Regions from separate parts of the Providencia lanzhouensis genome, predicted to be linked through region 1. Evidence: predicted binding sites of a transcription regulator. Region 1 holds the regulator's gene; the other holds the start of a gene.

Region 1 (5,022 bases):
ACCAAAAACCATGGCACCTAATGTGTCCATCGTTAAATAGCCATTAATAAAGCCATTGGAAAATGCCATATTTTGGTATTCAGGGGTTGCCAGAATCGGTTCTCCAGCAGGCCACATAACCGCAGCAACGCCTAAAATTGCCAGTGCCAACATTTTGACTGGTGCCAAAATGTGCCCAACGCTATCTAGCAATTTACCTGGGTATAACGAAATACCGATTACCAGTACAAAATAGATGGCGCTATAAATCAGCAGTGATATTTCCGATTCACCGCCCAGCAATGGTGCAATACCCACTTTATAAGAAACGGTTGCCGTTCTTGGGGTCGCAAAAAGAGGCCCCACCGATAAATATGCAACGATAGCTAATAGCAGACCGGCAGTTTTACCAATTGGCGTGCTGAGCGCTTCAATACCGCCCCCCACTTTCGCCAATGCAACGACGGTAAGAACAGGAAGACCGACACCTGTGACTAAGAAGCCAAGTGCCGCAGTCCAAACTTGTTCACCGGCTTGTAAACCGACCATTGGCGGGAAAATAATATTTCCAGCCCCAACAAACAGCGCAAAGGTCATAAAACCTAAGGCGAGGATATCTCTGGATGATAAACGATGAGCCATATTATGTTAATTTTTAGTAAATTATGAAATAAAAATAGGTCACTTCATCCGTAACCTATTGGAACATATATGACGAAATAGAGTTCTGATTAACATTACATTAACAATACAAAATGCATGTCTTGGTTAGCTTTGCAATACTAAACATCAAAAAACAGTAAAAATCGCCAATAACTGGCGACAAGTAAAACTTTTATAGGGAAAAAAGGCAAGAGCAAACCAGAAAACAAGAACAATGCACCAAACTAAATTTAAGAACCAGTGATTACTGTCAGTAAAATTGCAATATCCCGTATATATTCAGGCTAAAAAATCACCAATAAAACATTTTTTAACCATACCGAAGAAATGTTCACAGAATAAGATGAAGAAAATTGCAGGATAAAATTGAAAATATAGCGTAGGCGTTAGAAATAGCACCAATATAGGATGAAACACAAAACAAAAAACCTTGCTAATATGATGATTTTATTAGCAAGGTTTCGGTTTTCTGATTATTTCGCGCTTAATGTATTCACTTTCTTGTCTGACACAATAAACACTGGCGGTAATGTGAATGAAAACTCACTGCCCTTACCAACCTGACTGGTTACTGAGAGCTGGCTACTATGATGCTGAATCGCATGCTTAACAATCGCTAAGCCCAATCCTGTTCCGCCGCCACCTTGCCTTGAACGCGCTTTATCCACACGATAAAAACGCTCTGTTAAGCGAGGAAGGTGCTCGGCTGGAATTCCCGGACCATTGTCACTCACACTAAACTGGGCACCATTACTGGTTCGCTGCCATTTCACCTTAATTTTCGTACCATCCGGCGTATGGTTTATGGCGTTATACACTAAGTTAGCAACCGCGCTTCGTAGCTGCTCTTCATTTCCATGAACTCGAAGTTTTTCATCAATACTGAATTCAAACTCGTGCCGCCCTTGGCTTAAGCTAATCGCTTCTTGTTCAATCATCTTGAGAATGACCGGCATATTAATCTGTTCGTCTAGATTAATTTGAGGGGCAACCTCTATACGGGATAATTGCAGCAATTGCTTCACTAGGTTATCCATTCGATGAGTCTGTTCTTGCATCACCGACAACGCTTTTTTATTCATCGGTGAAGTGCCTTCTTGGTCATCCATAACTTCAAGATAGCCTTGGATAACGGTCAATGGCGTACGTAACTCATGGCTCACGTTAGCAAAAAAGTCTCTACGTGCTTTTTCTAGACGGCGTTTTTCAGTCACATCTCGAGCCACCATCAAAAGCTGATCACTCGCATATGGTAAGATCCGAAACTCAACAATTTCGCCACTATTAAGCTCAATCGTCAGTGCTTGGTCATAGTTTTTCACGGTGAAATAACGACTAAAATCAGGATAACGTAGCAAGTTAAAAATATGCTGTCCGTTATCCTCAGGCCAGCGAAAGCCTAGAAGCTGTTGAGCGTGGCGGTTACACCAGAAAATATTGCCTTCGGTGGTCATAATTACCACCGCATCAGGCAAGGATTCAGCTCCGCTGCGAAAGCGCTTAATCAACTGACCTAATTCACGGCGACGCTTACGATTGCGCTGCTGCATCTGATAGATACCATAAAATATCGGCTCCCATCCCCCCTTGCCATCCGGCGGCAGCATACTTCTATCCAACCAGAGCCAATCTGAAAGTTTTAGCAGGTTATATCCGTGCCAAATGAGTGCTGCGAGCAGTGAAATCACTAATAGCCACGGAAGATGCCCAATAAAAACAGACAGTATCAATGCGGGTAAAATAAATAAAAACAGCCCCCAAATCAGCTGTTTTAAGGATAAGCGTTCAAGCACCCATGTTTCTCCCTAATGGTTTCTCAATAGCGAACAGAGAAGCGGTAGCCAGTACCACGAACCGTTTGCACCATCTTATCATGCCCATCTAACTCTAACGCTTTTCTTAAACGACGAATATGCACATCCACCGTTCTGTCTTCCACATACACGTTTGCGCCCCAAACATAGTTGAGTAACTGTTCGCGGCTATATACTCGCTCTGGATGGGTCATAAAGAAGTGAAGTAACTTGTATTCGGTAGGCCCCATATCAATGGGAATTTCTTTGCTGGTAACGCGATGAGAAGTAGGATCAAGAACTAACCCGTTCATCTCAATAATGTCTTCTGTCGCCATTGGAGAGATACGTCGTAAAATGGCTTTAACTCGAGCTATCAATTCTTTTGGTGAAAATGGTTTGATTAAATAATCATCCGCCCCCACTTCTAATCCTTTCACGCGATCTTCTTCTTCGCCCCTTGCAGTTAGCATCATCACGGGGACATCACGCGTGGCGCTATCACGCTTCATATGTTTAATGACTTGGATACCGGAACCACCGGGGATCATCCAGTCCAACAACACTAAATCAGGAAGTGGATCAACCAATTGCGCTATTGCAGAATCATAATCATCAGCCTCTGTGGGCTGAAAACCATTCTGTTCCAATACAAAACAAACCATTTCTCGGATGGGCGCTTCATCTTCAACGACTAGAATGCGTCTTGCCATGATTGTTCCTGTAAATAAGAAGAGATTTTTAATGTGACCGCATTATGCGTCAGTTTTGTGACAGAATTATGAATATCTCAACCCACAATCAAGATCTATCATTAGATTAACAGTTTAATGTCATGTAAGTGAAATATTAACACCACATCTGGCTATCATTGCGAAGCGCTTCGCAACTCTCTTATTTTTACTGTTTAATTTGCCATACCTTTGCTTTCACTGAACCTATATACAGTATACTGTGACACCGCAAACCAAATGGTTTGAATATTAGTATAAAGCATCAGAATATTAATATAGTAAAAGCGTCATAATTACAGGAACCGCTAGCTCATGCGCATCATCCACACTTCAGACTGGCATTTAGGTCAGTATTTTTTCACTAAAAACCGATCTGCTGAACACCAACACTTTTTGCGTTGGTTAATAGAACAAGTCAAACAGTACCAAGTGGATGCCCTGATTGTGGCTGGTGATGTCTTTGATACTGGCGCTCCGCCAAGTTATGCGCGCGAACTCTACAACCAGTTTATTGTTGATTTGCAAAAAACAGGCTGCCAATTAGTTATTTTGAGCGGTAACCATGATTCTGTCTCTGTTTTGAATGAATCCAGCGCGTTATTACGTTATTTAAATACTCACGTCATCACATCAAACAGCGAGTCCCCAGTCATCACATTGAAAGATAAACAAGGAAACCCTAATGGGCTGGTGTGCGCGATCCCCTTTTTACGACCACGAGATATCCAAGTCAGCATTGCAGGGCAAAGCAGTGAAGAGAAACAACTTTCATTACAAAATGCCATTCATGAACACTACCAAAGCTGTTACCAAAAAGCCGTTGAGCAACGTACTGAACTGAACTTAGATATCCCGATTATTGCCACGGGGCATTTGACCGTTGTTGGTGCAGAGCTGACAGACTCCGTGCGTGAGATTTATATTGGCACATTGGATGCTTTTCCTTCCGGCGCATTCCCACCTGCGGATTATATTGCACTAGGGCACATCCATCGCCCTCAACTGATTGGTGGGCAAGCACATATTCGCTACAGTGGTTCTCCGATTGCACTTAGCTTTGATGAATCACAACAACAAAAAAGTGTCTGCTTAGTGGAATTTAATCAGCACCAATTTGCCAATGTTACTTTACTACCAATACCCGTTTTTCAGCCACTATTGAGTTTAAAAGGCTCTTTGAAAGAACTACAAAAACAATTAATGGCCTTACCTGTCAAAGAAAATGAGCTCCCTATTTGGTTAGATATTGAAGTCGCCACTCAAGATTATCTAGGAGATATCCAACAACGTATTGAAGCTCTTACTCAAGAACTCCCTGTTGAAGTTGTTCGCCTACGCCGAGCGCGGCAGGCGCAGACTGGTCAAAACCTCACTCCACAGAATGAAACATTAAATGAACTGACCGCCGAGGAAGTCTTTACTCGACGACTTACAGAAGAGTCATTGGAAGACAAAGCGTTAGAACAGCGTTTATTGCAGCTGTTCAAGCAATCCTACGCCAACTTGCGCAATGAACAGGGGGAATAACTGTGAAAATCTTAAGCTTACGCCTGAAAAACATTAACTCCCTAAAAGGTGAATGGAAGATTGATTTCACAGAAGAGCCTTTTGCCAGCAATGGGTTATTTGCCATCACAGGCGCAACTGGCGCGGGAAAAACCACGTTATTGGATGCCATCTGCCTTGCACTGTACCACCAAACTCCACGGTTAGGCGCGATATCAAAAAGCAAAAATGAGTTAATGACCCGCCACACGAGTGAATGTTTAGCTGAAGTGGAATTTGAAGTTAAAGGCGTCGCTTATCGCGCATTTTGGAGCCAACGCAGGGCAAACAATAAACCCAATGGTAAC
Region 2 (5,022 bases), 1.3 Mb from region 1:
GCACGGAAAACGGAACCAAACGATGGCAAATGCCGATAATATCGAAATCGTAATTTTTCCAATCGCTATCACCAGCGCCATAACGGTGCTATTTACCAGCATCAACCAAAATGGGGCGCTGTTCGCTGCCACACCGTTATTCCAAATATGTAGAATGTTCTCCCATAAATGAGAGCCAGGTATTAGGGTAATGGGGGTATCGAAGACCGCTTTATCATCGAGTGTCGCGGCAACAAAGGCCACATACAGCGGGAATAAAATCACTAAAATCCCAATTACCAACATGGAATGACTGAATACGCTCAGTCCACGATTTTTCTCTATCATTGGTAACGTACCTTACGCTCGATAAAACGGAATTGAATCACCGTTAGGACGATCACCAAGCCCATCAAAATCACAGATTGAGCTGCGGATGAAGAGAGGTCGAGCCCTGAAAAACCTTCACGGTAAATCTTATAAATTAGTGTCGTCGTCGCTTGTACTGGCCCCCCGCCCGTTGCCGCGTCAATCACAGGGAAAGTATCAAAGAAGGCATACACCAAATTCACCACCAATAAAAAGAAACTCACCGGAGTGATTAATGGTAAGGATATTTTAAAGAAACGGCGGATAGGTCCCGCACCGTCGATAGCAGCCGCTTCCATCAAAGAGCGTGGAATAGATTGCAAAGCAGCGAAGAAAAACAAAAAGTTATAACTGATTTGTTTCCAAACTGAGGCTAAAACAACTAAAAACATCGCCTGACCGCTATTTTGTGCATGGTTCCAGTCATAGCCAATGGATTCCAAACCATAGGTTATCAATCCTCTGCCGGGACTAAACAAAAACATCCATAAAACCGCCGCAACAGCAGGTGCAACGGCGTAGGGTAGTAGCATCAATGTTTGGTAAAAACGGTTTCCTCTTACCACATAATCAACCAAAGCCGCGAAAAACAGCGAGACGACAAGCCCACTTCCTGCTACCCAGCCACTAAAAATCATCGTGGTATAGAAAGAGTCTACATAGTAGCTATCGCTAAAGAGTTGAGTGAAGTTTTCTAACCCCACAAACTCACTGGATAATCCAAAAGGATCAATACTTTGTAATGAATACCAAAGCGCTTGTCCGGCTGGCAAAATAAAGAAAATCACCGTAATGATGAGCTGTGGTAATACTAGCGCATAAGGTAACCAGCGGGAGCGAAATACGGGACGAGATGATGACATAAGCAACCCAATAAATCAGATGTGATGCAGCGCCCCTCTTAATTCCATCAAGAGGGGCAAAAGAACTCATTACTGAGTGGATTTTTCGAAACGGCGCAGTAATTGGTTACCACGCTCAACAGAGGCATCGAGGGCTTGTTGCGGTGTCTTTTTACCTGACCACACGGATTCCAGCTCTTCGTCCACGATGGTACGAATTTGTGGCATATTACCTAAGCGTAATCCTTTGGTATAAGGTAACGGCGCTTTGTTTAACATTTGGCGAGTCGCAATATCCGCCCCCGGATTTTTGTCATAAAAGCCGGATTTTTGGGTTAACTCATACGCTGCCGTTGTAATCGGTAAATATCCTGTATTTTGATGCCATTTTGCGGCATTTTCAGGCTCAGCTAAGAATTTCATAAATTCCGCAACACCTTTATAGGTCTCAGGATCTTTACCCCCCATTACCCACAAGCTTGCACCACCAATGATGGCATTTTGTGGTGCCGTTGGAATTTGTGCATCGTAAGGCATCATGCCAACACCAAAATCAAACTTAGCATGCTTGCGAATATTCGCCAGAGAACCGGAGGAACCAGTAATAATGGCACAATCCCCGTTATAGAATTTCTCAGTTGGCTCGTCTTTACGCCCTAAATAGCTGAAGGTGCCTTTTTTATTCATATCTTGCAGCTGCTCGATATGCCTAACGTGATCTGGGGTGTTAAACTCCAGTACTGCATCAGTGCCGTCAAAGCCATTATTCTTCGATGCGACAGGCAACCCGTTCCATGCACTGAAGTTTTCAATTTGTATCCAGCCCTGCCAACCACTGGCGTAGCCGCACTTCATTCCTGATTCACGTAGCTTTTCAGTATATTGGGCAAGATCTTGCCATGTTTTTGGTGGGGTATCTGGATTTAAACCGGCTTTTTTGAAGGCTTCTTTATTGTAATAAAGCACCGGAGTGGAGCTATTGAAAGGCTGGGATAGCAGATGCCCCGTTTTCGCATCGCTGTAATAACCCGAAACGGTAGGCACAAACTGAGATTCATCAAAATCAATTCCAGCTTCTTGGAAAACTTCGTAGACAGGTTTGATGGCTTTGGATGACATCATCGTCGCAGTACCAACTTCATAAACCTGTAGTATCGCAGGTGCATTGCCAGAACGAAATGCCGCAATCCCTGCAGCGAGGCTTTGCTCGTAATTTCCTTTATAAGTGGGCACCACGTTGTAATCTGGGTGAGTTTCATTAAAGCGAGTGACAAGGTCATTCACTTCTTCACCAAGCTGACCTTCCATTGAATGCCAGAATGGGATTGTGGTGACTGCCATTCCTTGACTACTAAAAGCCAAGCCTAACATCATTGCTAAAGCGGACTGTTTGATCGATGCCATGCCAATTCTCTCTTTTATATGACTGAAGTTTATCCGCAGAGATTTACACCAAAATGTGCGAATTCACGCAGTTTATGTTCGAGAGAGAATTTATCACCGAGAAATGACAGAAATATCGCCAACACATGACAGATTAATGACAACCATATCTCTAGCAAATGACGCTTACATGACAATCGACGTGTTTTATTTTCACGGTATATCGGAAAAAAACACTCAATTTAAATAATAAAATTTTGATTATTGAAAAATGATTAAATAACAAAAAATAGGAAACATGAATAAAAAAGTAAAAAAAGATGCCAGAAATAATTTTGCAGAAATTGTCATTCTATACATATTATTCACCTTATTTTTATTAAAAATAACAAATAAAAAGAAATTTGAAAACAAGTCTATTATTGACATAGCCATTAAAAACAAACTGACCTTCTAAATTAACTTTAGAATAATATTAATGGAACAACAAACATTTAATGCTATAAAATTAGCAAACTAATAAGCAGCCATAAAACAATCTATCTTATGATTATCACTTTATAGCCAATTTAAGATTCACATTCGAAAACAATAAAGAGCAAATAAAAATCTATTTGCCCTTATAAATTAATTATTAGATTAACTTCCAGGAGTAAAATAAATTGGTGATCCAGGTCCTACCGGTAATCCCAAAATAAATACCCAGATAATAAAGAACAGAGACCAACCAATAAAGAAAATAATCGAGTATGGCAGCATCATTGAAACCAGAGTACCAATCCCTGCATCTTTCTTATACTTGACGACAATGGCCATGATTAAGCCAAAATAGCTCATCATTGGCGTAATAATATTGGTCACTGAATCACCAATACGATAAGCCGCTTGGATAGTTTCAGGGGAATAGCCTGCCAACATTAACATTGGTACAAATATCGGTGCTGTCACAGCCCATTGTGCGGACGCGGAGCCAATCATTAAGTTAATAAAGGCACAAATCAGAATAAAGCCAACAAATAGTATTCCACCATGTAAATCAATACTATTTAAGAAATTAGCGCCTTTGACCGCAATCACTTGCCCGATGTTGGTCCAGCCAAAAAATGCAACGAACTGCGCCGCAAAGAAAATGATGACTAAATAGAGACCCAAAGTGCTCATTGCGCTTGCCATCGCATCAACCACATCTTTGTCGCTACGCATGGTCTTTGCAATATAGCCGTAAACAATTCCCGGAATCGCAAAGAAAATAAAGATAAACACCACGATTGCTTTTAAGAAAGGTGAATTACTCACTAACCCAGTTTCTTGGTTACGTAAAATCCCACTTTCAGGCACCACCATTAAGGCTAATACTGCCGCTAATCCCCAGAAAGTCACCGATGCCCAGAACAACGCTTTTTTCTCAAGCGGTGTCACTTCAGCTGAGGCACGGAGTTTATCTTCATCTTCATCGACACCACCGCCCTGATAAGGGCCTAACTGCGGCTCCACGATTTTCTCTGTGATGAAATAACCCAAGATAGTGATCAAGAAAGTACTGGCAAACATAAAGTACCAGTTTGCTTCTGCCCCGACGATATAGGTGGGGTCAATAATTCGAGCTGCTTGCTGAGTGATCCCTGACAATAACGGATCCACTGTACCTAATAGTAAGTTCGCTGAATATCCACCGGATACCCCTGCAAATGCAGCAGCAAGCCCAGCTAATGGATGGCGACCTAATGAATGGAAAATAATCGCAGCCAGTGGAATCAGTACCACATACCCGAGTTCTGCCGCGGTATTAGACATAATCCCAGCAAAAACAATCGCAACGGTGGTTAATTTACGAGGTGCTTTGATAACAATCAGACGCATTGCCGCAGATAATAAACCGGCACGTTCCGCGATCCCAACCCCTAAAAGAGCAACTAATACCGTGCCAAGAGGCGCGAACCCGGTAAAATTGGTGACCACATTAGACAGAATTTTACGGATGCCTTCCGCATCTAATAGGCTAACAATATGAATGATCCCGTCTTCAGCGCGACCTTTCGCACCTTCAGGGCGAGGATCCGGCACACTAATACCAAAATACTGACCAACGGCGGAAGAGACTAATAAAATCCCAATTAAGATAATGAATAGAATAACAGGATGTGGCAGAGCATTTCCCAGCCACTCAACCGTTCGTAAAAAACGGCTACCCTCTTGTCTTTTTTGTTCCATGTATTCTCCTTATAAACAAGAGAAATGAACATTACACAATGTTTTTCTCTTCACCTAATTACAAGCATATAAATTCAAACCAACAAATTTGATACAAATCGAATACATTAACTAACAATAAACGTGCTGATAGTAAAAATAGAATATTTACTTTGTTAAATTTTATTTATGTTAAAAATTAAAACCATAAAAATTAAATATCATAAAAATACAAAAATGTGGTCAAGCTAACATTTTA

Evidence for each region. The regulator PhoB, encoded in region 1, activates phosphate uptake and scavenging genes when phosphate is short. The targets are predictions, from matches to a motif close to CTGTCATAAAACTGNCNNAT.
Region 2: the regulator PhoB is predicted to act here: its motif matches at 2,718-2,737, upstream of ugpB (sn-glycerol-3-phosphate ABC transporter substrate-binding protein UgpB).

The regions. Positions count from the first base shown of each region.
Region 1 covers NZ_CP174123.1:834,029-839,050, reverse strand. Annotated here, with positions in the region: gene brnQ (branched-chain amino acid transport system II carrier protein) at 1-621, opposite strand, end outside; gene phoR (phosphate regulon sensor histidine kinase PhoR) at 1,116-2,435, opposite strand; gene phoB (phosphate regulon transcriptional regulator PhoB) at 2,459-3,148, opposite strand; gene sbcD (exonuclease subunit SbcD) at 3,482-4,696, shown strand; gene ACIH2S_RS03755 (AAA family ATPase) at 4,699-5,022, shown strand, end outside.
Region 2 covers NZ_CP174123.1:3,611,712-3,616,733, forward strand. Annotated here, with positions in the region: gene ugpE (sn-glycerol-3-phosphate ABC transporter permease UgpE) at 1-327, opposite strand, end outside; gene ugpA (sn-glycerol-3-phosphate ABC transporter permease UgpA) at 324-1,211, opposite strand; gene ugpB (sn-glycerol-3-phosphate ABC transporter substrate-binding protein UgpB) at 1,281-2,594, opposite strand; gene ACIH2S_RS16940 (AbgT family transporter) at 3,213-4,784, opposite strand.